Regions from separate parts of the Sporacetigenium mesophilum DSM 16796 genome, predicted to be linked through region 1. Evidence: riboswitches for the same ligand, from Rfam matches in the RefSeq annotation. Region 1 holds a riboswitch; each other region holds the start of a gene.
What was found. Region 1 has a riboswitch for S-adenosylmethionine ahead of BS62_RS14695 (methionine ABC transporter ATP-binding protein). Riboswitches for the same ligand answer to the same signal wherever they lie in the genome.
Positions count from the first base shown of each region.

Region 2: linked by a shared signal. The riboswitch ahead of metK (methionine adenosyltransferase) and the one ahead of BS62_RS14695 (methionine ABC transporter ATP-binding protein) in region 1 are both predicted to bind S-adenosylmethionine.
Region 3: linked by a shared signal. The riboswitch ahead of BS62_RS01355 (Na+/H+ antiporter NhaC family protein) and the one ahead of BS62_RS14695 (methionine ABC transporter ATP-binding protein) in region 1 are both predicted to bind S-adenosylmethionine.

Region 1 is NZ_JCANUR010000031.1:13-5,619, reverse strand. It holds gene BS62_RS14705 (TatD family hydrolase) at 1-306, opposite strand, end outside; gene BS62_RS14700 (patatin-like phospholipase family protein) at 321-1,823, opposite strand; SAM riboswitch class I at 2,034-2,138, shown strand; gene BS62_RS14695 (methionine ABC transporter ATP-binding protein) at 2,215-2,973, shown strand; gene BS62_RS14690 (methionine ABC transporter permease) at 2,966-3,619, shown strand; gene BS62_RS14685 (MetQ/NlpA family ABC transporter substrate-binding protein) at 3,639-4,448, shown strand; partial or broken gene BS62_RS14680 (dicarboxylate/amino acid:cation symporter) at 4,486-5,607, opposite strand, start outside.
Region 2 is NZ_JCANUR010000010.1:18,625-31,252, reverse strand. It holds gene BS62_RS09325 (Tex family protein) at 1-1,240, opposite strand, end outside; one part of gene prfB (peptide chain release factor 2) at 1,304-2,332, opposite strand; one part of gene prfB (peptide chain release factor 2) at 2,334-2,408, opposite strand; gene secA (preprotein translocase subunit SecA) at 2,427-5,105, opposite strand; gene hpf (ribosome hibernation-promoting factor, HPF/YfiA family) at 5,356-5,925, opposite strand; gene BS62_RS09305 (ComFC family protein) at 6,545-7,324, opposite strand; gene recD2 (SF1B family DNA helicase RecD2) at 7,275-9,500, opposite strand; gene metK (methionine adenosyltransferase) at 9,620-10,813, opposite strand; SAM riboswitch class I at 10,976-11,078, opposite strand; gene BS62_RS09290 (COG2426 family protein) at 11,180-11,617, opposite strand; gene yyaC (spore protease YyaC) at 11,763-12,272, shown strand; gene fabZ (3-hydroxyacyl-ACP dehydratase FabZ) at 12,333-12,628, opposite strand, start outside.
Region 3 is NZ_JCANUR010000001.1:261,480-274,107, reverse strand. It holds gene BS62_RS01365 (NifB/NifX family molybdenum-iron cluster-binding protein) at 28-399, opposite strand; gene BS62_RS01360 (hypothetical protein) at 579-1,049, shown strand; gene BS62_RS01355 (Na+/H+ antiporter NhaC family protein) at 1,170-2,501, opposite strand; SAM riboswitch class I at 2,609-2,720, opposite strand; gene BS62_RS01350 (DUF434 domain-containing protein) at 2,823-3,539, opposite strand; gene BS62_RS01345 (ATP-binding cassette domain-containing protein) at 3,689-4,390, opposite strand; gene BS62_RS01340 ((deoxy)nucleoside triphosphate pyrophosphohydrolase) at 4,558-4,944, opposite strand; gene BS62_RS01335 (hypothetical protein) at 5,000-5,362, shown strand; gene BS62_RS01330 (hypothetical protein) at 5,402-6,046, opposite strand; partial or broken gene BS62_RS01325 (heavy metal translocating P-type ATPase) at 6,064-8,541, opposite strand; gene BS62_RS01320 (hypothetical protein) at 8,734-8,904, shown strand; gene BS62_RS01315 (peptidoglycan-binding protein) at 9,119-10,189, shown strand; gene BS62_RS01310 (xanthine dehydrogenase family protein molybdopterin-binding subunit) at 10,240-12,552, opposite strand; gene BS62_RS01305 ((2Fe-2S)-binding protein) at 12,555-12,628, opposite strand, start outside.

The DNA.
Region 1 (5,607 bases):
ATTAGGATAAGTATCTTTATCCTCAACCCAGTGAAAATCAAGGCCTATTTCCCCTATAATCGGAGTTTCTATAATATACTCATCTAGTTTTTCTAAAGAATTAACGTAGTTATTTGCATTGTTTGGATGTATTCCAAAGGTTGGTATTATTAAATTACTTTTCTTAGATATTTCTTTATTTTTTATATAACTTTGTATATCCATCGAACAAGCTAAAGTCAATATATTGTTTTTGTTTATACAATCTACAGCCTCTGTAATTTTATCTTCATAAAGTTCTAAATGATTGTGAGCATCTATATACATAAATCCCCCTTATTTTATAATATGTAAGGGTCGTATATACTTCCTTTCCCTATACATCTTTCAAATTTTTTTATATAAATAGCAGGTCTAATACCGTCTAATTCATGATAGTCTTTTCTGCTTATTCTTGCATTATCTTTTACTATTCTTTGTTTTTTGTAACATTCTGATTTTATCTTATCATATGTTGGCATTTTTTCATAAGCAAAATCTCTAAGCCAATAAGATTTTCCATGTATTGTATAAGGTAAGTTTTTTTTCTTCAAAAATTCTACAACTTCTTTCATGGAAAGTATAAATACCTTATCATTTCTTGAAATTCTTTTCATAGATTCATCATATCCTATTAAACACTTATTTATGTCAGGTTCATAAGGAGCATCTCCATATAAATATTGATTGTCTACAGGTATTATAAAACTTTTTTCTGTATCTGTGAAATCTCTTAAAAACATATATTCGTTGTTTAAAAATTCCCTAATAGAGCTATTTTTCCAATTTGCATAACCTCCAAATTCTTTGTATTCTACAATGTTTGTAGACAATAAAAGCAACCTATCATCATCTTTGTTAATTACTTGCCATAGTATATCTTCATAGTGGTATCTTCCAAATTTCATATAATCTCCCATCATAATTTCTACTTTGTTTTTTGTATTAATTATAGATGAATTAGTATTTATTTTAGATTTATTTTTTTCTTTAATTAAGCTTGGAAGATAATCATTTATTTCTCTTATTGTATCTACATATCCATGGTTTAATCTCCATATAGCCCCATTAGATGTAAAGTCGAACTCTCCTGGAACACATGGTATTGATATTGGTATATGAAGATTTATTTTATTTTCACCATTTAAATTGTGTTTTGGTCTTATAGTTATTATGTTTACATTTGGATACTTATTTTTTAGATTTTCTATATATTTTATCTCACCCTTTGTAGGTTCGTGATTTAAACTTACTGATATTATTAAATCACATCCTGCTTCACAAAGAGGTTTTAAAGTTAAATTATCAGTTTTATATCCATCACTATATTTTTTGCCGTCTATTACTACCTCTTCAAAAACATCAGGTATAGCAGAAGAAGCTAACAATATATCTATTATTTCTTCTGGACTAAGGTTGTTTTTATTTATTTTGAAGTACTTAGCTTTATTTTGTTCTACTTCTGTACAACCTACAAAAAAATCTATATCTGACTTTGATATTTTGAGTAAATTTATATTTTTTCTTATAAACTTTACAGTATTATCTCTTTTAGGTGCCATTTTTTTATTTAAAATCTTTATTATATCTACATAGCCTATTTGTTCAAATGATATAGATTTCCAAGCTTCTTTTGTTCTATGAAGATTTCCATCTAGAAAAAATGCTGCTGTTATTGCACCTATTGATGTGCCCGATACTGCAGATATTTTTTTGTCTAATCCTAAGTCATACAAAGCTCTCCATACTCCAATATGGAATGCCCCTTTTGCTCCTCCACCTGCCAAAGCTAATCCTATTTTCATATATATCCCCTTTTTATTTTTTATTTATATTATTTACAAAAAGTGTTCATAAAATTTCAAAATCTATAATATATTAAACATAACAAATAACTTCATAATAATATTTGTAATTTAATTAACATTTATTTTTTTCAAAAAGTTGTTGACATTTATTTTCTACTTGCATATAATACAAATATGCAAAACAACAAATTATAAAATTAAATATCATTCTTATCCAGAGTGGCAGAGGGACTGGCCCTATGACGCCCAGCAACCTGCGTTTAACAAACGTGTGGTGCTAATTCCAGCGGTATAATTACCGAAAGATAAGGTTCCTAGAAAACTTTTACCTCTTTCGGTGTATCCGAAAGAGGTTTTTTGATTTTTAAAATAAAAAGGAGTGGTAAAATTGATTGAAATTGTAAATCTAAGTAAAGTTTATGAAAGTAACAAAAGTAAAGTTAATGCATTAAAAGATATTAATCTAAAGATAAGTAAAGGGGAAATATTCGGGATAATAGGACTTAGCGGAGCTGGCAAGTCTACTCTAATTAGAACTATCAATAGACTTGAAGAGCCAACTAGTGGAAGTATACTCATAGAAGGAGAAAATATTATTAAATACAACATTAAAGAATTGAGAAAATCTAGAAAAGAAATAGGGATGATTTTTCAACATTTTAACTTATTAAAATCAGCCAATGTATTTGAAAATATTGCTTATCCTCTTAGAATTTGTGGTTATAAAAAAGATTATATTGAAAAGAGAGTATATGAATTACTTCAATTAGTTGATTTAACTGATAAGGTCAATGCTTATCCATCACAACTAAGCGGTGGTCAAAAACAAAGAGTTGCAATTGCTAGAGCTTTAGCTAACAATCCAAAAATACTTTTATGTGATGAAGCGACTTCAGCCCTTGATCCTAAAACAACTAAATCTATATTGTCTTTACTTAAGGACCTTCAACAAAAATTAGATCTTACAGTTATTTTAATAACTCATCAAATGGAAGTTGTAAATCAAATATGTGATAAAGTTGCTGTAATAGAAAAAGGTTCTATAGTTGATGTAGGTCCTGTTAATATAATTATGAGTAATAACAGACTTTGGTCTGATGAGAATACCAATAATGAATTGCAGTTGGAGGTGGCATGTTATGCATAACCTATTTGAACTACTTACACCTTCAATAATACAAACAATTTACATGGTTTTGGTTTCTACATTGGCAGCATTAATAATTGGTTTTCCTATGGGAATTTTACTTATATTAACTGAAGAAAATGGACTTATAGAAAATAAATTTATATATAGAATTCTTGATTATATAGTCAATATAAGCAGATCTATTCCATTTATAATACTTATGATATTAGTATTTCCACTATCTAGACTTGTAGTTGGAACTACTATAGGAACAACAGCAAGTATTGTTCCTTTATCAATTGCAGCTGCACCTTTTGTTGCAAGACTTATAGAAGGCTCTTTAAAAGAGGTAGATAAGGGAATTATTGAAGCTGCAATAGCAATGGGGTCTACTCCAATGCAAATAGTAACTAGAATATTAATACCTGAAGCTTTGCCTTCATTAGTATCTAATATAACAATAACTTTAATCAATTTAATAGGGTATTCAGCTATGGCTGGTGCTATTGGTGGAGGTGGTCTTGGAGATTTAGCTATAAGATATGGGTTTTATAGATTCCAAACAGATATAATGTTAGCATCTGTAGTGGTTATTGTTTTACTTGTACAAAGTATTCAATACTCAGGAAACAAAACAGTACAAATATTAAATAAAAATAGATAAATATAGGGGGTAATTAAAAATGAATTTTAAAAAATTATTATCAGTAGGATTAACAGTTGGCGTGGTTTCTTTAGGGTTAATAGGATGTACTTCAACTAAAGAAGAAAATGTTTTAAAAGTAGGGGCTACACCAGTTCCTCATTCTGAAATACTTGAAATTGTTAAGGATGATTTAGAAAAAGAAGGTATTAAACTTGAGGTAGTTGAATTTACAGACTACATAACACCTAACACTGCTTTAAATGATGGAGAAATAGATGCCAACTTCTTCCAACATGTTCCTTACATGGAGAGTTTTGAAAAAGAAAACAATATAGACTTATCTTCAGCTGGAAGTGTACACGTTGAACCTATAGGACTTTATTCTAACAGTGTTAAATCTGCTGATAAATTAAAAGATAAGGCTGTTATAGCTATACCAAATGATCCAACTAACGGTGGAAGAGCTCTTTTATTATTACAAGATAAGGGACTTATAAAATTAAAAGCTGATGCAGGCCTTGAAGCTACAGAAAAGGATATAGTTGAAAATAAAAAGAACTTCACATTTAAACCAATGGAAGCAGCTCAACTTCCTAGAGTTTTAGGTGATGTTGATGCAGCTATTATAAACTCTAACTATGCAATTGAAGCAGGACTAAATCCAACTACAGACTCATTATTAATAGAAGGAATCGAATCTCCATATGCTAACGTTGTATCTGTTAAAGCTGGAAACGAAAATGATGCAAAGGTAAAAGCATTAATAAATGCACTTCAATCTGATGAAGTTAAAAAATTTATAGAAGATAAATACAACGGCGGTGTTGTACCTGCTTTTGAAAACTAACAATAAAAAGGATGCATCTAAGATGCATCCTTTTTGATTAATTTATACTAGCAACAGTTTCTTTCTCACTATAGTATTTTTCTAAATCAAGTTCCTTTTCACCTTTAGCTACTACTAACGTACATGCACAGTCACCCATTACATTTATAGTAGTTCTACACATATCTAATATTCTATCTATACCCATGATAAGTCCTATACCTTCTACTGGAAGTCCAACAGAAGTTAATACCATAGATAAAGTTATCATACCAACTCCAGGAACACCTGCAGTACCTACAGAAGCTAGTGTTGCTGTTAATATTATAGTCATCATATCTTGCATTCCTAAGTCTATACCATATACTTGAGATATAAATATAGCAGCTGCCCCTTGCATTATAGCAGTACCATCCATATTTATAGTAGCACCAAGAGGAAGTGTAAATGCACCTATGTTTTTACTTACACCCATTTTTTCCATTTCTTCCATAGTTACAGGTAATGAAGCATTACTTGATGATGTTGAAAATGTAACTGCAGCAATTTTACCAAACTTTTTGTAAAAAGGTGCAGCTTTTAATCCAGTTAATAATTTTAATAAACCTGTATAAGTTATTGTACCTTGAAGGAATAATGCAAATAATACTACAAACATATACTTCCCAAGTGCAAACATCGCATCTATTCCAACAGTTGCAAATGTATTAGTAACTAATGCAAATACTCCATATGGAGCAACTAACATTATAAGTTCTACCATTTTCATACATATTTCATTAGCTGATTCAAATATTTTCTTAACTGGTTCAGCTTTCTCTCCAATTATACTCATTGCCGAACCCATAATTAATGCAAATATTATTATTTGTAGCATATCTGCATTTGCTAAAGATGCTACAGGATTCGATGGTATCATTGCAAGTATAACATCTACTAATGATTTATTTTCTCCTATAGTAGGTTGTTGTGTTATTAAGTTAGACATATCAAGTCCTACACCTGGATTTACTATCTTACCAACTATTAATGCTATACTTATAGCAAGTGCTGTAGTAAGTAAGTAGAATGTCATAGTTTTTCCACCTATTCTACCAAGTTTACCTATATCCCCCATAGCTGAAGCTCCACATACTAGAGATACAAATACTAGTGGCACAACCATCATCTTTATTGCTGT
Region 2 (12,628 bases), on a different contig from region 1:
CAAGCTCTGATGCGGAATAAACTGAAGCGCCAGCTTCACTTACTATTATATATTTTACTTCACTATCAATTTCTTTTAACATGTCTGCAGCAAATATTTCAGACTCTCTTGAAGCTGTTCCATTTCCAATGGCTATAATATCTACTTTATATGTTTTTATTATATCGATAAGTTCATTTTTTGCTTTTTCTACATTATTTTGAGGTGCTGTAGGATATACAGTTGTAGTATGTAGTAGTTTCCCATTTTCATCAACCACAGCTATTTTACATCCAGTCCTAAAAGCTGGGTCAAATCCCATTACAACTTTATTTTTTATAGGAGGCTGTAATAATAAGTTTTTAACATTTTTACCAAATACACTAATAGCTCTTTCTTGAGCTATATCTGTTAAATAAGTTCTTATTTCTCTTTCAATAGATGGATATATAAGCCTTTTATATGAATCTTCTATAGCATTTTTTATAAATTCTTCACATTTTTTGTTTATATCTTTTATGTATCTTTTATTTATATTTTCTATTATTTTATCATTGTTAATTTCCATTTTAACTTTTATGTATTCTTCTTTTTCTCCTCTATTTATAGCAAGTATTCTATGAGGTGCCATAGTTTTTATATTTTCACTATAATCATAATACATATCGTAAACTGACTTTTCATCTTTAGAATTTTTAGTATTTATTACTCCCTCATTTAAGGCAAGATTTCTTATATACTTTCTAACATATGAATCTTCACCTATTATTTCAGCTATTATATCAGATGCACCTTTTATAGCATCTTCAAAAGTATTTACCTCTTTTTCAGGATTTATATATTTATTTGCTTCAGTATATATATCTATATTTTTGTTTAATACATCTAGAGCTAAAGTCTCTAGTCCTTTTTCTTTTGCAATAGTAGCTCTAGTTCTCTTTTTAGGTTTGAACGGTGCATATATATCCTCTATTTCTTGAAGTGTAGCCGCTTTTTCTACATTAGTTTGTATATCTTCATTTAATTTTCCCTGCTCTTTTATTAATCTAATTACATCTTCTTTTCTACTTTTTAGATTTCTTAGATATGTGAGTCTATCATATAATTGTCTTAAGACTACATCACTAAGTTCACCTGTTACTTCTTTTCTATATCTAGCTATAAAGGGTATTGTATTTCCTTCATCTATAAGTTGAATAGTGTTATCTACTTGGAAATCCTTTAAGTTAAATTCACTTTTTAATATATTATTTATATTCATAACTTCCTCCTATTACAAATTTAAAAATGGGACTTAAGAATACTCTCTTAAGCCCCATTTAAGCTATTTTTTACTCATCTTCAGATACTCATTAATAAATAAGTCTATATTTCCATCCACAACAGATTGAACACTACCTATTTCAGCATTAGTTCTATGGTCTTTTACTAAGGTATATGGTTGAAAAACATATGATCTTATTTGGCTTCCCCATGCTATTTGAGAATATTGACCTTGTAGGTCTTCTATTTTTTCTTTTTGCTCTATTTCTTTTATTTCTATAAGTTTTGCCATAAGCATCTTCATAGCTCTATCCTTGTTAATGTGTTGCGATCTTTCGCTTTGACATTGAACAATTACTCCAGTTGGTATATGTGTTATTCTAACTGCAGATTCAGTTTTATTTACATGCTGGCCACCTGCACCAGAAGCCTTATATGTGTCTATTTTTAAATCACTAGGATTTATATCTATATTTATACTGTCATCTAATTCTGGAATAACATCTACTGATGCAAAAGATGTATGTCTTTTCCCAGATGAATCAAAAGGAGATATTCTTACTAGCCTATGGACACCTTTTTCACTTTTTAAATATCCATAGGAGTTTAATCCTTCTACTAATATAGTTACGCTTTTTATCCCTGCTTCAGGATCTGCGATAATATCTAGTGTATTGACCTTATATCCTTTTGATTGTGACCATCTATCATACATTCTTAGAAGCATTTTTGCCCAATCTTGAGCATCAAGTCCTCCTGTTCCTGCATGTATAGATATTATGGCATTATTTCTGTCGTACTCTCCATTTAAAAGAGTTTTTATTTTAATATTACTTATTTTGTTCTCTAATTGTTCTATAGATTCAATTACTTCTTTTTCTAAAGATAAGTCGTTTTCTTCTTCTGATAGCTCCATAAGAACTATTATATCCTCTAGTGAATTTTGTAAATCTTTATATTCATCTAAGGTATCTTTTAACGACTTATTTTCTTGAAGTGTTTTTTGTGCCTTTTCATTATCGTTCCAAAAATTCTGATCGCTCATCTCATTTTCATAGGTTTCTATTTTTTCAGTTATAGTTTCTATGTCAAAGAGAAGCCCTCAATTCTTTTATACTGTCGTTCATAGTATCTATTTTTTGTCTATATTCTTGTATATTAAGCATACAATACCTCCAGATGCCTTATTTGCCACAACATTTTTTGTATTTTTTGCCACTTCCACAAGTACATAGCTCGTTTCTTCCTGATTCATCTTCTTTTGTTATAGTTTTATTAACTGGCTGATCTGATGCATTAGAAGATAGATGATCTACATCTATAACTTGTTTTCTTTGCACAGGCTCTTCTATTGTAAAGTTAAATAGATATTTAATAGTCTCATCTTGTATAGACTTAGTCATAGCGTCAAACATATCAAATCCTTCTAAAGTGTATGCTCTTACAGGATCCTCTTGACCTATTGCTCTAAGACCTATACCTTGACGTAACTGATCCATAGCATCTATATGATCCACCCAATGAGAATCTACTACTTGAAGAAGTATAACTCTTTCTATTTCTCTCATTCTATCAGAACCTATTGTGTTTTCTTTAGCTTCGTATATTTTAATAGCTAAATCTAATATTTGTTGTTTTATATCTTCTCTAGAATAATTATCTAAACTTTCTATTTCTATACTTCCCTTTGGTAAGAATGTTTGATAAAGGTGATTTTTAAGATCCTCTAAACTCCAAGAAGATTTATCTTCTCCCATGTATACATTTAGCGCATCTTCTATTGTGTTTTCTATCATGTTTTCTACTTGTTCTTTTAGGTTTTCACCTTCTAATACACGTCTTCTTTCTGCATATATTATCTCTCTTTGTTTGTTCATAACATCATCATATTGAAGTACGTGTTTTCTTATGCCAAAGTTCTTTCCTTCTACTTTCTTTTGAGCATTTTCTATTGATCTAGATAGTATTTTATGTTCTATCGGCATGTCGTCTTCCATACCTAACTTATCTACAACACCTAATACTCTCTCAGTTCCAAACAGTCTCATTAAATCATCTTGTAAACTTATATAAAATCTTGAATTACCTGGGTCTCCTTGACGTCCAGCACGACCACGAAGCTGATTATCAATCCTTCTAGATTCATGTCTTTCTGTACCTATTATAGCAAGGCCTCCAGCTTCTCTAACCTTTACTTGTTCTTCTTCAGTTTGTTTCTTAAATTGTGTATATAATTTTTCGTAAGTTTCTCTGGCTTTTACTAATTCTTCATTTTGTAAATCTTCTTCGTCTTCTAATGGATTAGCTACTTTATATAAAACACTTTCATCATATCCAATTTTTTTCATTTGTTTCTTTGTTAAGAACTCTGGATTTCCACCTAGCATTATATCCGTACCACGACCAGCCATATTAGTAGCGATAGTTACAGAACCTATTCTACCTGCCTGAGCTATTATTTCAGCTTCTTTTTCATGATACTTGGCATTTAATACCTCGTGCTTTACTCCTCTTTTCTTTAACATAGATGACAATAATTCAGATTTTTCTATAGATACAGTACCTACAAGCATAGGTTGTTGTTTTTTGTTTCTTTCTACTATTTCTTCTACTACTGCTTTAAACTTACCTATTTCGTTTTTATATACAGCATCTGCCACATCATTTCTTAGAATAGGCTTATTTGTAGGTATTTGAACAACATCCATTTTATATATAGATCTAAATTCTTCTTCTTCTGTTTTAGCTGTACCTGTCATCCCTGATAACTTTTTATACATTCTAAAATAATTTTGGAATGTTATTGTAGCTAACGTCTTAGACTCTCTTTGAACTTTTAGTCCCTCTTTTGCTTCTATAGCTTGGTGTAGCCCTTCAGAGTATCTTCTACCAAACATAAGTCTTCCTGTAAATTCATCTACTATAACTATTTCGCCATCTTTATCTACATAATCTACATCTCTTTTCATTATCTTATGTGCTTTTAAAGCTTGATTTATGTGATGAGATAATTCTGTATGTTTTATATCAGTTATATTTTCTACGTTGAAATATTTTTCTGCTTTGTCTACTCCTGAGTCTGTTAAAGATACCGATTTTTGTTTTTCATCTATTTCATAGTCCGATTCTTTTAATGTCAAAATAAAGGTATTTGCATCTGTGTATAAATGAGTAGATTTGTCTCCAGGTCCAGATATTATAAGTGGAGTTCTTGCTTCATCTATTAAGATAGAGTCAACCTCATCTACTATAGCGTAGTTAAGTTCTCTTTGTGCCATCTGTTCTTTATGTATTACCATATTGTCTTTTAGGTAGTCAAATCCATATTCATTGTTTGTCCCATAAGTTATATCACAAGCATATTGTTCTCTTCTTTCTTCTGGTGATTGGCCGTGTACTATAACTCCTACGCTCATTCCTAAAAACTCGTATAAGCTTCCCATAGTTTCTTTATCACGCTTTGCAAGATAATCATTTACTGTGATGACATGAACTCCCTTGCCTGTTAATGCATTTAAATATACTGGACTTGTCGCAACTAATGTTTTACCTTCCCCTGTTTTCATTTCAGCTATTCTTCCTTGATGTAATACCATTCCCCCTATTAGCTGAACTCTATAATGTCTCATACCTAAAACTCTTTTTGAAGCTTCTCTAACTACAGCAAAAGCTTCAGGAAGTATATCATCTAATGTTTCTCCACTATTTAATCTTTGTTTAAATAGATTAGTCATATTTTTAATTTCTTTGTCACTCATAGTTTCAAATTTAGGTTCTAAAGCATCTATTTTATCAACTATAGAATTATACTTTTTTAGTTCTTTCTTTTCTGCCATATTAAATATGTTATCCAAAAAACTCATAATTGTTCCCTCATTCCATATATTTTTATATACGATATATATATATATTTTACCATAAAATAAAAGCTATATCATAAAAAGCTACAGACAATTTTTTTATTACTTTAAATAGTCATATATAACTTAATATATATGAGTTATATTATTAAAACAAGATTTTTTAAAATAAATGTTAATAATTTCAGATAAATTATAATATCCTTGTAATTAAAAAAGCTACTGATTATATAATCAGTAGCTTTTGCAAAAATTATTCATGCTCTATAAGACCATATCCACCAATTTCACGCTTATATACAGTACTTATTTCATCTGTATCCATATTTCTAAACATATAGAAATTATGCCCTAAAAGCTCCATTTGAAGCACAGCTTCTTCTGAGCTCATAGGCTTCATATCGAATTTCTTTCTTCTCTCTATAACTATATTCATTGATTCTTCATCTGTATTGTGATAGCTATCATCATCCATATCTTTAAATTCGCCTAATTCTTCTACATTTCCATATCTTATACTTCTATGGTCTTGATGTTTATTTAGCATTTTTGTTTTATACTTTCTTATTTGTTTATAAAGCTTGTCATGTACTATATCTATAGCTGCATATAGATTTTCTTGTCTATCTTCTGCTCTTAATATTGGTCCACTTATAGGAAATATCGTAACCTCTATTGATTGTCTAGCTTTTTTAGCACTTACTGTGACTTTAACTTGAGTTTCAGGATGAAGGTATTGCTCTATTCCTCCTAATTTTTCTTCTATTGCATTTCTTATACTATCTGTTACTTCTAATTGTTTTCCAGATATAATTAGATTCATAACAACATCTCCCTTCAGTTATTATATACCACAGATATTACCTTTTAAACTAATATTTCGATTTAATATAGTATGAAAGTTTATGCTTTATAATTATTTCTATAAAAACATAGTCATTCCTTTAATTTTTATTTTTAACTTTTGTAAGATTTATATTCTCTATATATTTTATTAATTTTTGTTAATTAGCATTGTTAATAATTTAAAAGTTATATTGATGAAAAATGTGGATAATGTGTATAACTTTGTTAATAACTTAAAATTTCAATATCTGTAGCTATTTATGTTTATATACATTTATCCACAAATTAAACACATTTATGTTAATTATTTGTTGTTTTTTGTTGAAAAAAAAAAGCACCTGTTAAGGTACCTTTTGGATATTATAGCTGACCTGATCTTTGCCCCCACACTCGCCTGCTGGGGATTTCGCTTGGGGTTGCCGCACTATTAACCCTCTCGATTTTATATCGGCAGGACTTACTTCTAAGCCGCACCATGCTCATTAACTCAATTTTTAAATTAACTTACGTGGGTCCTTTTGCCTGCGACTGGCATGGACTTTCAACCACAGACCTATAACATCACTTACTTATTTTAATAGCATCTAATATTTATGTCAATATAAATTTCTTCCAGTTAATACACAACATACATATATATTATTAGCATTATTATTTTTTAGAAGTTTACTTATTTCATTTGTAGTACTTCCCGTTGTAAATATATCATCTATTAATAATATATTTTTATTATATATATCTTGAATACCTTTTTTTACTTCAAAGGCACCCCTTAATTCTTTGCTTCTTTCACTTTTACTTAGTTTAGATAAGTATTTAGTCTTATTTTTTCTATATAAACAATCGACTGCTTTTTTATCAATAAGATTCTCCAAGTTTTTGGCAATTAATTCGCATTGGTTAAATCCACGTTTTTTATATCTGCTTTTGTGAAGAGGAACATATAATATATAATCAAATTTTATATTTTCATACTCTATTTTATCTCTTATTATCTGTGCCATATGATAAGATATATATGTTTTTCTACCGTACTTCAAGTTATATATAAGTTTACTTGTAATTTCATCATATTCTATACACGATATAGCCTTATCGAAGTAAAAACTCTTATCACTACAATAGCTACATTCATCAATAGAACTTATGTTATCGTTATTCTCAATAGGCTTTCCACATTTTATACACCCATCTTTTATAAAAGAAATATTATCAAAACAGCTTTTGCATAATGAGTAAGTGTTATTTTTATCTATCGGATTATTACATAATATACACTTTATATTTTTAGGATATATATAATCCAATATTATACTTATTACATTTTTAATTTGATACCAACAGCCCTTCTCTTTTAAATCTAGATAGCTTTCCATGTAGGTTAGAATACCTATTATGTGTTTTGTTATTTTTTATCATATATTCAAGATACTTAGTCTGTCCTACTAGTATAACTAATTTCTTAGCGCGTGTTACAGCTGTATATAATAAATTTCTACTCAATAACATAGGAGGTGCCCAAGATATAGGTATTACAACTACTGGAAATTCACTTCCCTGGCTTTTGTGTATAGTAGTACAAAAGCTATGCTCTATTTCATCTAGTTCATTATAATCATAATTAACTATCTTAATTTCATCGTATATTACATATATATTTTTATTTTCCTTATCTATGTGATATATATATCCTATATCTCCATTATATATGCCTTCTCCAGTTTCACTTTTGTCTTCATTTTCCCATTTTTTATTATAGTTATTTTTTACTTGCATTACCTTGTCCCCAACCCTAAGTATTCTTCTTGTAAAGTTTTCTTCTGTCTTAAATTTTCCAGGTGGGTTTAAATATTTTTGTAATTCTATATTTAAATTTGTAACTCCTAAATCTCCTTTTCTCATAGGAGATAATATTTGTATATCTCTTATTTTATCTACCTTATAATATTCTGGTAGCCTTTTATCTACTAAGCCTATTATTTCACTTATTATATTCTCATTATCTTCTTTTTGAATAAAATAAAAATCCTTATTTTTTGAATTTAAAAATAATGGTTGTCCTTCATTTATTCTATGTGCATTTACTACTATCATACTCTCCTGAGCTTGTCTAAATATTTCTGTTAGTCTAACTATCTTTATAACATCAGAGTCTATAATATCCTTTAGAACGTTTCCAGCACCTACTGAAGGTAATTGGTCACTGTCTCCAACTAATATTACTCTAGTACCAGGTTTAATAGCCTTTAATAGACTATACATAAGATTTATATCTACCATAGATACTTCATCGACAATTATTACATCAGCTTCTATAGGGTCATCTTCACTTTTCATAAATACCATCTCTTCATCATTATTAGAATATCCCATCTCTAATAATCTGTGTATAGTTTTAGCTTCTTTATTAGATGTTTCACTCATTCTCTTAGCAGCCCTTCCTGTAGGAGCAGCTAAAATAACTTCCATATTATTATTTTCAAATATTTGTATTATTGTATTAATAGTTGTTGTTTTTCCTGTTCCAGGCCCTCCTGTTATAACCATAACTCCATTATGTATAGCCTGTTCAACAGCCATATATTGATTTTGCGCTAATTTTATATTATTTTTTTCCTCTAAATTTATTATTTCCTTATCTATACATATATCTAAGTTTTCAAATTCGAATTGAGATAACCTTATAAGTTGTTTGCATACTCCATTTTCTGATATATAATACGGTATTAAATATATAATATCTTCTGTAAGATTTTTTTCAATTTGTATTTTTTGATCTAAAGCTAATTTCAATATCCCTTCTTCTATATATCCTTTTTCTATACTTAAAAGTTGACTAGCTTCATTTATCAACAAGCTTTTAGGTAAATATGTATGCCCATTTGTAAGAGCGTGATTTAACGTATATATTATACCTTGGGCTATTCTATCTTCCGAGTATTTATCTATTCCAATTTTTGATGCTATATTATCAGCTAATTTAAATCCTATTCCTCTTACATCTTCTGCTAGTTTATATGGATTTTCATGTATTATTTGAATAGACTTAGATTTATATTTTTTATATATTTTTAAGCAATAATTAGGACTTATCCCATATTTGGATAATTGAATTATTAAATTTCTTAATTCTCTATTCTCCTCGAAACCTTTTACTATTTGATCTACTTTCTTCTCTCCTATACCTTCTACTTCTTGTAATCTTTCTGGATTATTTTGTATTATTTCTATAGTATGTATTCCAAACTTTTCTATTATCTTTTTTGCCATTTTATCCCCTATGCCTTTTATCATACCAGATGTTAAATAAGCATATATGCCATCTACTGATGAGGGAATAATTGGAATAAAATTATCTACTTCAAATTGTAAGCCATACAACTTATGACTTGTCCATTTTCCTTCTATTTCTATGCTTTCACCTATTGTCAACGTAGGCATACAACCTACTATTGTAACTTCATCGTTTTCATTTGTTAAATTTGCTATTGTATATCCATTTTCTTCGTTCTTAAATATTATATCACTTATAGTTCCCTGCAATTTTTCCATACCGATTCTCCTACCATCTTAGTGATAAGGTTATAATTTACATAATTTGTAACTATTATACAGGTATATTAACATAAAATAAAGCCCTGTATAATATACAGGGCCTTAAATAATTTATATTATTCACCTAAAGCTTCTTTTCTTAATATATCAGCTTTATCTGTTCTTTCCCATGTTAAATCTACATCAGTTCTACCAAAGTGGCCATAAGCTGCAATTTTTCTATAGATAGGTCTCTTTAAATCTAAGTCTCTTATTATTGCACCTGGTCTTAAGTCAAAATGTTTCTTAACTAATTCTACTAATTTTTCTTCACTAACTTTTCCAGTTCCAAAAGTTTCAACTAGTATAGATAGAGGTTGTGCAACACCTATAGCATAAGCTAATTCTATTTCACACTTATCAGCAAGGCCAGAAGCTACTATGTTTTTAGCAACATATCTTGCAGCATAAGCAGCAGATCTATCAACCTTTGTTGCATCTTTTCCTGAGAATGCTCCACCGCCGTGTCTAGCATATCCACCGTAAGTATCTACTATTATCTTTCTTCCTGTTAAACCAGTATCACCTTGAGGTCCACCTATAACGAATCTTCCTGTTGGGTTTATATATACTTTAGTTTCAGAATCCATTAAGTTATTTGGTACTACTTTACTTATTACGTGATCTCTTAAATCTCTTTCTATTGTTTTATTATCTACTTCTGGGCTATGTTGAGTAGATATTAAAACAGTGTGTACTCTAACTGGCTTGCCATCTTCATATTCAACAGTAACTTGAGTTTTTCCATCTGGTCTTAGATAATCTAACATTCCATTTTTTCTAACTTCTGTTAGTCTTCTAGCAAGTTTGTGAGCTAAAGATATTGGTAAAGGCATTAATTCTTCTGTTTCATTACATGCGAAACCAAACATTATACCTTGATCCCCTGCTCCTACATTTTCTAGATCTGCATCTGTATCTTCGCCTTTTTTACTTTCTAGAGCTTCGTCTACACCCATAGCTATATCAGAAGATTGCTCGTCTATAGAAGTTATTACGGCACAAGTATCAGCGTCAAATCCGTATTTAGCTCTAGTATATCCTATATCTTCTATTGTACTTCTTACTAATTTTGGTATATCAACATATGCTGAAGTAGATATTTCTCCTGCTACTAATACAAGCCCTGTAGTAACTGTAGTCTCACATGCAACTCTGGCTTGAGGATCTTTTGCTAATAATGCGTCTAATATAGAATCTGATATTTGATCGCATATTTTGTCTGGATGTCCCTCTGTAACTGATTCTGATGTAAATAAGTGTCTTGCCATTTTTTGTTCCTCCTCTTATGTATATAAATTATAGATTTATACTATCTATAGTCTCTACTATATTATTGACAATTATTACGTTTTATTTCTATGCATTGCGATTTTTTCTAATAAAAAAACCTCTTTAAAAATAAAGAGGTTAATTACATAGTTAATTAACTAACCTCATCTTCCAGAATAAAATTCTGTAGGATTTAGCACCATTTCCCAATAGGGTGGTTGCTGGGCTTCATAGGGCCTATCCCTCCGCCGCTCTTAATAAGGTAATTAAGATTTAATAAGTTTTTAGTACAAAAATTATATTACTATTTTATTTATTATATGTCAACATTTTTTTTACTATTTATCAACTTTTTATAAAATGTATTATATAATCTTTAAAGATATAGCTGATACTATTAAGCCTGAGAGCATATTTCCTAGAAATATCCCAAGTAGCGCATCTCTAATTCTCATTCTTAGTATAGATGCTATTGCCGCTGCAGTCCAAGCCCCTGTAGTAGGAAGTGGTATTCCTACAAATAATACAATACCTAATATAGTTACGTTTTTCATTTTTTCCATTCTTCTATTTATTTTATTGTCTATAAAATTTCCTAGCTTATACATCTTTTTATGTCTTTTTATCCCATGTAAAATCTGTCTGAAAGTTATAATTAATGGTATTGATATAAGTGTGGATCCTATAACACAACATATGTACACATAACCAAAATTTAGCCCCCATGATATTCCTACCGGTATAGCTCCTCTAAGCTCTATAACAGGTACAGATGACATTATCATAAGTAGTATATATTTCAAATTTTATACCTCCCTTGCTACATCCTTTATATATTTTAATTATATGATTAAGTAAACTAGTAATTGCTTAAAAATTACTAACTAGAGTGGGTATAGGTCTTTTTTCACCTATAATTTCATATATTTTAGGTAAGGGGGTGTATCGATGTATCTAGTTAAAACGAATTATAAAGAAGAGAATGTCATACAAAATCTTAGTGAAGTTTTAAAAAATATAATAAAAGAAAATACAATAATCGTTTGTATAGGAACTGATAGGGCCATAGGCGATGCTTTAGGTCCTTTAGTTGGAACTATGCTAAAAAATAGTGATTTTAAATATCCTGTGTATGGTACATTGGATAAACCTATACATGCGTTAAATATATTTGAGTCTTTAGAGTATATAAAAAATAAGTATCCAAATGGAAATTTTCTAGCTATAGATGCATGTTTAGGATCAAAAGACAATATAGGAAATATTCAAATACGAGAAGGCCCTATACTTCCTGGAAAAGGTGTTGGCAAAAAACTTCCTGAAATAGGTAACTATTCTATAGTTGGTATAGTTGATAAAATAGATGAAAACAATAAGTTTTCATTTAACAATATAAGGCTGAGCTTTGTAGTTGAACTAGCTGAGATAATTGCCTTATCAACTATACTTGCAACATAGAGGCTATTACCCCCTTAATAAAAAAGTCCCAATAATTTATTGGGACTTTTGATTTGAAATTTATTTTTGTTTTTCAACTAATGCAAACATTAATTCTCCACTACAAACTAATTCTTCACCTACATATGCACTGGCACTAGCTTTTCCAATACTTCTTCTAAATGAATTTAATTCAACTTCCATTCTCAATGTATCTCCAGGTCTTACTTCTCTTTTAAATCTAACACCGTCTATTCCTGCAAATACTCCTAATTTACCCTTATTTTCTTCCATAGACATCATTGCAACTGCTCCTACTTGTGCCATGGCCTCTACTATTAAAACTCCTGGCATTAGTGGATAACTAGGGAAGTGAC
Region 3 (12,628 bases), on a different contig from region 1:
ATTAACTGGGACCTTTCATTTTATTTATTAATGATGGTGATGATGATCTCCATGATGTTCTCCATTATGGTTACATACAATGTCTTTTGATTCTAATGTTCCATTTATAAATTCATTTAAAATACTTTTATATTCTCCAGAAGCTCCTTTTATTACTTCTATTCCTGCATTATCAAGGGCATCTAAAGCCCCTTGTCCTATTCCTCCCACTATTGCTACTTTAACATTATTACTTATTAGCATTTTGGCTAATGCTCCATGTTGATGTGTAAATTCTGCAGTTGAAACCTCTTTTATTTCTTTAATTTCTTTATTATCTATAGTAGCAATAATAAAGCTTGTACTTCTTCCAAAATGTTGATTAACCCTAGTTTCGTTATTTGGTATAGCGACTATCATAAGTGTTACCTCCTAAAGTTATATTTTAGATATATAATTTTATTTATAATATACTTCCAATCATTAAATTTGTAAAAATAGTAATATACAAATATTAAACTTACCAAAATAGTACTTATATATTTATGTTTTGGAGATACTAAATTATATAAATATTTTATAAGGTAAAGGTGTTGAAAATGAATAAAAAATTTATATATTCTATTATTGTAATAGCATTAGTATATTCCTTTGGATTTATGTATCAAAATACAAAGTCTACAACCACATTTAATTTAGTTAACCAAGAAGTAGATTATAAACAATTTGCACAAAACTGGTTAAAGGAACACCAAAGGATTGTTGATGAATGTCCTATAGAGCCTGTAGGTCAAAATGTAGATAATATTCAAAGAGAATATGTTAAATTAAAAGAAGTTCGAAAAGTTTTAGAATCTTATATATATGATGAAACCCTAGTTCCAAAGGAATATAAAGAACTTCATACCAAATTACAAGATTCTGTTATCAATTGTCTGTATGGAGTTGACCAATTAATGGATGGTTTACTACATTCAGATAGTAAACTAATTAAATCAGGCAAAGACGCACTACTTGAATCATATACAAAAATAGCTGAAGTTAGAAAAGAATTAGAAAAAGTAGATTAAGCAGACAGAATAATATCTGTTAGTTTATTTTTAAAATATACCCTTGAATATAGCATTATAAACATTTATATAAAAATTAAAGTGCAAAGATTTCTCTTTGCACTTTAAAATAACTTATGTTTAATTATTCACTACCTTTGCTTTTATACTTATTTCTTTCTTATCTTTTAAATTTGGATAGCCAAATACTATTGCAAGTATTCCAAAAACTCCCATAAGTGCAGGGTAATGTAAGTATTGTAGTATTGCAATAGGTGATATAGACGCTAAGCCCGCTGCTGCTAAAACTTGTGCTCCATGAGGGATAATTCCTTGCCAGCAAGAAGAGAATATATCTAATATACTTGCTGATCTTTTTGGATCTATATCATATTGATCTGCTATATCTTTTGCCAAAGGCCCTGCCATTACAATAGAAATAGTATTGTTAGCAGTACATAGGTCTATTATACTTACAAGAGCAGCAATTCCAAACTCTGCTCCTTTTTTACTTTTAATTCTACTAGTTATAAAATAAAGTAAAAAGTCAATTCCACCATTAAACTTGATAAGCTCTACAATTCCTCCTACAACCATAGCTATTAAAGCTAGATCTTCCATTCCCATCATACCTTGTGAAGCCGCACTTAAAAAACCATAAAAATCAAACGATTTAGAAGCTATTCCAACAATACCTGCAAATATAACTCCACCACCAAGTAATACTAACACATTTACTCCAACTAAAGCTGCAACTAGTACTGCTAAGTAAGGTAATACCTTAACTATATCATAAGAATAATTCCCGCCTACAATTCCGTTATATCCCGATGTCATAACTGTAAGAATAACAGCAGTAATTATAGCTGCTGGAAGAACTATTATAAAGTTAACTCTAAACTTATCTTTCATTTCACATCCTTGAGTTCTTGCTGCCGCAATTGTTGTATCAGAAATCATCGATAGGTTATCACCAAACATGCCTCCACCGACAACTGCACCTAGTACTAGAGCTAATGGTATACCAGTCTTCTCTGCAATACCAATTCCAATAGGGGCTAGAGCAACTATTGTACCCATAGATGTTCCCATTGATAAAGATATAAAACATGCTATAGCAAATAATCCTGATATCAAAAGATTAGGAGGTAATACTGATAAACTTAAATTTACTGTTGAATCTACTCCACCCATTTCTTTTGCTACGTTTCCAAATGCACCTGCTAATATAAATATAATACACATAAGTATTATATTTGACTCACCTGCACCTTTACAAAATATGTCTATTTTCTTTGCGATACTTACTTTTTTATTTAATAAAAGAGCAGATGCTGCAGATATTAAAAATGCTACAAGTACAGGCATTTTATAAAAATCCTTTGCTATAATTCCTGTTCCAATAAATAAAAGTAAAAATATTCCTAACGGTAATAACGCTAATGGATTGCCTTTTTTGATGCTATTTTTCATTCTGACGTTCCTCCTTGATGACCTATCATTTTTCATACTAAAAAAGGCCTTCTCTAGATGAATAGAGAAGACCTTAAAGTTGCACACATAATGAGACTGCAGTCTTCTTCTCATCTTTCAGAACAAATTGTTCTGCTGGAATTGGCACCTTTTCAAACATATTGTTTGATGGTTGCCGAGACTTCGTAGGGCCATTCCCTCAGTCTCTCTGGATAAGAAGTTCAATATTTAATTTTCGCGATAGATTTATAATATATTAATATCAATATGTTGTCAACAATATATTATATGACTTTTTAAAATAATATTTTAATTTATATATTATTCTTGAAAATTTATAATCCAGGAATTATCTATATAATTTTCAACAATTTCACTTGATAAATTAAACCAACTCTTGCACTCATCAAGTATTATAGAATCTCCAGTTACAACTCTTTCCATTTTAGAAAGTATAGGGTCGGCATTTGGAACTAGTTCCACCTCAACTGGAATTTTCCATTCATATGAGTGTTCTAATATCTTACTTTTTAACCTTCCTGAGTTTGATACGGGTGCATCGAGAAAAAATTTAATCTCAGGAACTTTAAATTTGTTGAAGGTTTTGCCAATAAGTTTTAATGCTTCATCAGTTTTATCTATAATCCTATAAGTTCCTCTTAAACCTGCTAGATCCCTTAAAACCCCATCATTTCCCCTTATAAGTAAACTTTCAGAAAGCGCCACTTCGAGAGTTATTATCAAGTTAAATCCATCTATGTATAAACAACCATCTTTATAAGAATCAAGTGAAAGTATAGTTGATTTTCTTTTTTCATACTGAAGTTTGGATGATGTTGCCCTTTTCAGTGCAGTTCTCTGTCTTGCAGTAAATTGGTAATGTCCACCTACTAAGTCTATTATTGAGCTCATTTTGTAACCTCTATCTAATAGCCACCCAACTTCTTGCTGTGCAATCTTAAGTTTTTCAATAGATTCTTTACAAAACCATTTGTAATCCTCTGCATCAAAGCCTCTTCTTATTGTTTTTTGTGACAATCTTATTTCACCTCACATTTTCTAATTACCTTTATTTTTTCACTTATTAGTAACTATATATACAACTTTTTATAGGATTTATTATTGAATATGAAAAAGGAAGCTAGTACTAGCTTCCTTTATAAAATGTTATATTTTTAACAGTTAAGTTATATATTATATTCTTCTTTAGATGTCAATTTCTCATAGTTATCTAATATATTCTGTTTATTTCCTGTCATAACTATTTTCCCATTATGTATATAACTAACCGTATCAGCTATTTTATATACATCATCAGTTTTATCCGATAATAGTAGTGCGCAGCATTCTTCCTCTTTTACAACTAGTTTTATCCTTTGTAATATATGATTTTTAACTAATGGATTAATATCCGATGGTATTTTATCTAATATTAAAAGTTTAGGATGATGGCTTATAGATAATATCAGTTGAAATTTGACTAGATTTACCCTCGATAGATTTTCTATCTTCTTAGATAAATCGAAATCAAACTCATCTATTAAAGCTGAAAATAAAATATCATCCCAATTTTCATAGGACTTTTTTATATCTTTATAAAAATCAATGCACTTTATATCTTTACATATAGATAAATTTTCTGAAATATATCCTATGTATTGTTTAATCTGTTCATTATTCTTTTTTTGATTTATACCATCTATATAAATCTTTCCTGAATTATATTTTACTAGTCCTAGTATTGACTCTATAATTTTACTTTTTCCAGATCCCTTTGGACCCAAAAGCGATAGAATCTGCCCCTTATTTATAGTTAAATTTATATTTTCAATATTAAATTTACTACCTACAATAGATAAACCCTCGATGTCTAATATACAATGACTCAATTTTATACTACCCCCTATTGAACTTCATTTTAATTAGATTACATACTATTTTACACTGTATATCTATTATCTCCTTTTGGCCTTGATATTTCAAGTATTTATGAAAATTCAATCCAAAAAATACTATTTCTAAATAATAAAAAATATTATTTAAAAATAGTATTTTACTAATTTTCATTCATTAATTTAAATGCAAAATATTTATCTGCAGGAGTTAATTCATAATTTGTCAATTCATCTTTACTTACCCATTTATATTCATCATGGTCAGTTAGAGTTATATCTCCATTTATTACTATACATTTGAACCCTATAAGTTTTATTGATTTATCTTGTTGGTCTGAAATTGTTTCTCCAAAATATTTTAATATTTGTATATCTATACCCATTTCTTCTTTTAATTCTCTTATTGCTGTGTCTTCATAAGCTTCTCCTTTTTCTACTTTACCCCCTGGAAATTCCCAAAGGCCTCCATATTTTAGAGATACCTTACGTTTTGCTATTAGTATTTTATTTTCATTATTTATAATTATAGCAGCTACGACTTCTATCATATTTAGTCTCCTTTTATCACATAGGTTATTATTATAATATGAACAATAAACTATATTGCCACAAAAGTCCTTTTTTTATACATTTCACCTTTTTATCTTATATATATTTTATAGAACTTTCATAAGTTACTATGGGGTTCAAACAATTAAAATTACTGCTGATTATTATGGATATACTCCTAACTTAGTATATATTAAAAAGGATATACTAACTAGATTTATCATAGATGGAAAACAATTATCAGGATGTAATAATTCAATAATTATTCCTTCATTAAATATAGAAAAAGAGCTACAAGAAGGTGAAAATATAATAGAATTTACTCCTAATAATGTTACAAGTATAGATTATAGTTGTTGGATGGGTATTATTGGTGGTAGTATCGAAGTTATAGATGATTTACCTAGTTTAAAATAATTTGAATAAAAAATTCGCGACACTCAGGTCGCGAATTTTTTATTTTACTATATCAAATGGTTTTAATAACTTGTAATCCTCTCCTACTTTAGCATATGCCCATCCGTCTATTTTATTAGGATCTACTCCTGCTTTTATAAAAAGCTCTGGATTTAAAACAAATACTATATCTTTATCGTTTTTGTCCATATGGTATGCCCACTCAAATTTGTTTCCATTGTCTAAGTCTAAACCATAGTGATCTAGTTCATGATGATATCCAAGTATATCTCTATGGTTATCTATTATATAATTTAGTGTATCTACAGGCTTTTTATCATTACTTTCAAATTTTGTATCTCCTATATTTGAATCAATACTTATAGTTTTCTCTTTGTCATTGTATATATATGACTTAGGAAGTTTTGATACATCTAATCCACCATCTATAAATGGTTTACCGTCCATTTCTATAGCAAAATCTACATTGTCACTAAAGTCTTTACTTATATTAAACTTTGTTTTGTCAGGGGCTTCTATTACCCATCTATTGTCTTTATCATTTGAGTATACATTATTTTTATCTACCATTATATCAAAGGACTGTGCTCCATATTTAGCTACTACATCAGTTGATTTACAACCAACTAGTCCTATAGCCAAAGTTAATATAGATACACCTAATGCTAGTTTCTTAATTTTCATATTCTCACCTCAAATTCCTATTTATATGGCTTGAAACTTCTAAGTCTTAAGGCATTAGTTAAAACTGAAACTGAACTTAATGCCATTGCAGCTGCTGCAAATATTGGATTTAATTGTGGTCCTCCAAATATATGAAGTACCCCTGCTGCTATAGGTATACCTATAACATTGTATCCAAATGCCCAGAATAGATTTTGCTTTATATTTCTTATTGTACTTTTACTTAGTTTGATGGCTGTCGGAACATCCATTAAATCACTTCTCATAAGAACTATGTCAGCTGATTCCATTGCAACATCAGTACCAGAACCTATTGCTATACCAATGTCAGCTTGTGCAAGTGCTGGCGCATCGTTTATTCCATCTCCAACCATGGCTACTTTCTTACCTTCTGATTGAAGCTTTTTAACTTCATTTGCCTTATCTTGTGGAAGAACTTCTGCAAGTACTCTATCTATTCCAACTTGTTTTGCTATTGCATTTGCGGTCTTTTTATTATCTCCTGTTATCATAGCAACTTCTATGCCCATTTCATGTAGTTTTTGTATAGCTTTGGCACTACTTTCTTTCACAACATCTGCAACCGCTATTATACCTGCTAGTCTGTTGTCTACTGCTATATACATAGGAGTCTTACCTTCTTCAGCCAATCTGTCTGAATCACTTTCTAAATCTTCTAATGATATACCTCTATCTAACATTAATTTTCTATTTCCTAATAATATTACACTATTTTCTATTTCAACTTCTATACCATGACCTGGTATCGCTTTAAATTTATCTACCTTAAGAATTGGTAAATTTTCTTTTTCTCCAGCTCTAACTATTGCCTCACCAAGTGGATGTTCTGATCCTTTTTCTGCGCTTGCTGCAATTTTTAATAAAGTGTTTTTGTCTACAACATCAGTTACTACTATATCTGTAACCTCAGGTTTTCCTTCAGTTATAGTACCTGTTTTATCAAATACTATAGTGTTTATTTTATGAGCACTTTCAAGTGCTTCTCCACCTTTAATTAAAACACCATATTCTGCACCTTTACCTGTACCAACCATTATTGCTGTTGGAGTTGCAAGGCCTAGTGCACAAGGACAAGCTATAACCAATACTGCTATAAATATTGTAAGTGAAAATACTAAAGTTTCTCCGCTAAAATACCAAGCTATACCTGATAAAGCAGCTATCCCAAATACTATAGGAACAAAATAACCTGATACTATATCTGCCATTTGAGCTATAGGTGCTTTTGATCCTTGGGCATCTTCAACAAGTTTTATAATTTGCGAAAGTGCTGTATCGCTTCCTACTTTTGTAGCTCTAAATTTTATAGATCCATTTTTATTTATACTTGCACCTATTACCTTATCACCTGAATTTTTTTCAACAGGTATACTTTCTCCCGTTAACATTGATTCATCTACTGATGTGTGACCTTCTATAACTTCACCATCAACAGGTATCTTAGTACCTGGTTTTACTAGTATTATATCTCCTACTTCAACTTCTTCTATAGGTATTTCTATTTCTTTGTCATCTTTTATTATTATTGCTGTTTTAGGTGCTAGACCCATAAGTTTCTTTATAGCTTCACTTGTTCTTCCCTTTGAAACTGCCTCAAGTGATTTTCCAAGTAATATTAAAGTTATTATTATACCTGCTGTTTCAAAATACATATTATCAACAGCTATAAATTCTCCAATAGATATTCTATATACTGAGTATAAGCTATATATTACAGCTGCTGAAGTACCCATCGCCACTAACGAGTCCATATTAGGACTTTTATTCAATATTCCTTTTGTTCCACTTGTATAAAACTTATTTCCCGCTATAATTATAGGGATTGTTAAAAATATCTGTGTTAATGCGAAATTCATTGGATACATCATTGGCTCTATAATAGTAGGTACTGGAAATTCTGGAAATGGTGGCTTTAACATAGGACCCATAGCTATATAAAATAAAGGTATTGCAAATATAGCCGATATTATAAACTTAGTCCATAGAGTTTTTATTTCTTTTTCTTTTCTTAATTTATCTTCATCTACAGAACTTTTGTTTTCTATTTCTAATGGTTTATATCCAGCTTTTTCTATTGCCATTTTTATTTCTGAAATCCTTACTTTACCTGGGTTATAGCCTATAGATGCTTTTTCTGTTGCCATATTAACAGATACATTTTCTATACCATCTAGTTTTTTTACTACTCTTTCTACAGCCTTAGCACAAGCTGCACATGTCATACCGCCAATAGGGATTATAACTTCTTTGGCTTTAACTTCTTCTAAAACTCCGTATCCTGCCTTTTCTATTGCACTTTTTATAGCTTCATAAGTAGTTTTTGTACTATCATATTTTATATTTAATTTCTCAGTAGCTGCATTAACATTCGCTTCTACTGTTCCTTCTAGTTTTCTTACTGCCCTCTCGACAGCTTTAGCACAAGCTGCTCAGGTCATTCCCGTTACATTTATTGTTTGTTCTTTTATATTCATAATCAACCCTCCTATATATTTATAATATACCCTTATAGGGTATATGTAAACTATTTTTTTACATTAAAAGAATATTACTATATTATGTGTTTTTTATGAAGAAAAAGTATAGTAACAATTTTTTATTTATCTTCATATTATAACTTAGAAGGTTAGCAAATCTTCAAAAACTTACATCTATGGAGGTATATTATGGCAAACTTTTTTAGTGAATTCGATGGTTGGTGGATAATAGTATTATTCTTTTTATTCTTAGTATTCCAAGATACTTTGGATGAAATATGTTTATCTGATTGGATACCATTCTTAATATTAATATTAATATTACTATGTGTTGATGACGATTCCTTCAATCACTGTTAATATCGTAAAAAAGCCAGTATTTTTATACTGGCTTTTTCCATTGATTTGCTATTTATCAATAACCTGGAAAAATATACATACTCTTATATTATTGAAAGTTTTTTCTTCAAATGTTACAATATGGTTACAGAGGGGTTACAAAAACCAACAATTTTCTTGGTTTATTTTTTTTGCCTATTTACATAACCGTTCAAATACAGGAGGAGAATTTTTTATGAAAATATCTAGAAAAACTTTTTACATATTAGCACTGTCGAGCATGATAACTTTTTCTAATGTAAGCATGGCATCGGCACATGATTTCAAGTTAAATTTATATAAGTATGGAATGAGCCATAGTGATGTAAATGTTATTCAAAACAAATTAAAAGAAAATGGATACTTAAATATCTCTAAAACAACTAATTACTATGGTAGTGCAACTAAAAGTTCTATAATAAAATTCCAAAAGGCATCAGGACTTAGCGCTGATGGAATAGCTGGGAAGAATACGTTAGGTAAGCTATTTGTAAGTTCGACTCAAACTAATTCAGCACCTGTAACTGAAGTGACTACTACTACTGATTTAAATATACAAAAACAAACTAAGGCAAACCTGAATATGAGATCTGGCGCTACTACAAGCTCTAGTGTAATACTTACTATACCTAAGGGAAGTAAAGTAGATGTAATGTCTCAAAGCGGAAATTGGTCTTATGTAGAATATAACGGAAAGAAAGGACATGTTTCTAACTCTTACTTAATATCAGTAACTGAAGGTACTAGTCCTGCAAATAACGACGCTCCAAATAGAGGAACTAATGTATCTAGAGAAAGTGTAACTGCCATTGATTGGTCAATTGCTCAAAATGAAGTTCCAAGGGGAGCAACTTTCGTTGTAGAAGATTACAAAACAGGAATAACTTTTAATATGAAAAGAACCTATGGAACAAACCATGCTGATATTGAATCTTTGACAAAAGAAGATACTCAAAAAATAAAACAGGTATGGGGTAGCTTTAGTTGGACAAGAAGACCAGTTATTGTACATATAGATAATAAGCAGATCATAGCATCTATGAGCGCTATGCCTCATGCAGGTAGAGATGACAAGCCAGCTAATGTAACTGTAAGCAATAGAAGTAATGGCTATGGATCAGGATTAAATCTTGATACTGTAAAAGGAAATGGAATGGATGGTCACGTTGACTTACATTTCCTAAATTCACGTACGCACGGAACTAAGGTAAAAGACACTGCACATCAAAACAATATAAAAGAATTGATGAAGATATTTTCTCGTTAATTTACATACCTAATGTATAAAAAATTGCCACTAAATTTAGTGGCAATTTTTTATATTACATAAATAGCTTCAGTTGGCTCTTTAAAGCTTTCTAGATTATTCATAGCCATAAGTATCTTTTCAGGTGTTATTGGTAAGGTATTTATATTAACTCCTACTGCATTATAAACAGCATGTGCTATAGCTGGTGGTGGAGTATTTACAACAATTTCTCCTATGGACTTGGCACCAAATGGGCCTGTTGGTTCAAAACTCTCTTCAAAATCCACTATTATATTTCCAACATCTTTTCTACAAGGTATTTTATATTGCATAAAAGTGTCGCTATCTAACTTACCTTTATAATTAAACTTAATATCTTCATACATAGCCATTCCTATACCTTGAACTATCCCTCCTTCTGCTTGTATTCTCGCTAAGTTTTTGTTTATAACTGTTCCACAGTCTATTACAGCAACATAATCTATTAGTTCTATTTTCCCAGTTTCCTTGTCAAGTTCAATTTCAACAAATCCTGCAATAAATGGAGGTGGTGAAACAGGACTTCCATGGGTTGCATTTCCAACTAGCTGCGAATTTTGTGGTCCTACAATAGATGTTATTGCAATTTCTTTAGTTGATATACTATTTTCATTGTTTATATCTATTACTAAACCTTCACTAAAATCAACTTTATTATTAGATAATTCTAATAGATTTGCTCCAGCTTCTACAATTTTCTCCTTTAATTCTTCACACGCCTTTACTACTGCCATTCCTGTAACATAAGTAGTACTTGAAGCATATGAACCTGGATCGTATGGTGATATATCTGTATCAGCTGCAACAACTGTTATATTATCCATTGTTGTTTCTAAAACTTCACATGCCATTTGAGCAAGAATTGTATCACTTCCTGTGCCCATATCTGTAGAACCTATAAGTAATGTATATGTTCCATCATCATTTAATCTTATTTGTGCTGAAGCTGTGTCTATTCCAGCTATACCTGACCCTTGCATAGTAATAGCCATTCCCACTGATTTAACTTTGTTTGGAGCTACTTCTCTACTAGGATATTTATTGTCCCATCCTATAAGTTCTTTTCCTCTTTTTATACATTTATCTAATGTAGAACTATTTATATTTTTATTATAAGCAACAGAAGTTTCACCTTCTTTTATAAGGTTCTTTTCTCTTAATTTTATAGGATCAATACCTAATTTTGATGCTAACTTATTAACTGCTGATTCTACCGCAAAACATCCTTGTGTTGCTCCATATCCTCTAAATGCTCCCGATGGTGTTTTGTTAGTATAAACAACGTGACCCATAAATTTATAGGCATTTAATTTATTGTATAATGGAAGAGTTTTTTCTCCAACCAATCCAAATGTTGTAGATGCATGTTCCCCATATGCCCCAGTATCAGATAAAGCATACATATCCACTGCTTTTATATTACCTTCCTTATCTGAACCAATTTTAACTTTTATTTTCATAGGGTGCCTACTTGTGGTAGAACTAAAAGTTTCTTTTCTAGTATATATAAGCTTTGCAGGCTTGCCAGTTTTTAGTGTAACAATAGCTGTAAATATTTCAACACAGGCAGTCTGTTTTCCTCCAAACCCCCCACCAATTCTAGGTTTTATAACCCTTATTTTACTTGCAGGTATATCAAGAGCACGAGATAAGTGCCTTCTAACGTGAAAAGGTATTTGAGTAGAACTTACTACAACCAATCTTCCCATATGATCTAGATAATTGTAAGCTCTGTAGGTCTCCATCATACAATGAGCTTGAGCTTGAGTTTCATAAGTTTCTTCAATTACTACATCACATTTATTTATTTCTTCTTCTATATTTCCCTTTTCGCTTTTATGAGTAGATACTATATTTTTTTCTTTATCCATACCTATATCAAAGTTACAATGTAAGTCTTCACTATGAATTATTGTTTTATGTCCTATAGCTGTATCTGAGTCTAGTACAGGTTCATAAATTTCATAATTCACTTTAATCATATTCATAGCTTTAGTTGCTATTTTTTCATCTATAGCTGCGATTATTGCAACTTCATCTCCTACATATCTAACTATTTCATCTAATATTAATCTGTCATAGGGTGATGGTTCTGGATAACTTTGTCCAGCCAATGTAAATCTAGTATTAGGAACATCTTTATATGTAAGTATACATTCAACACCTTCAAGTTTTTCCGCCCTTGAAGTATCTATAGATTTTATTTTTGCAAATGCATGAGGACTTCTTAAAATTTTTACAACTAATGCATCTGTACTAGACAAATCATCTGTATATACCGGCTTTCCTGTAGCTATAGCCATTCCATCTATTTTAGATATACTCTTACCAACTATATTCATAACTACTCTACCCCCAGATATTTTTTCACTGCTCTTAGTTGTCCCATATATCCTGTACATCTACATAGATTCCCAT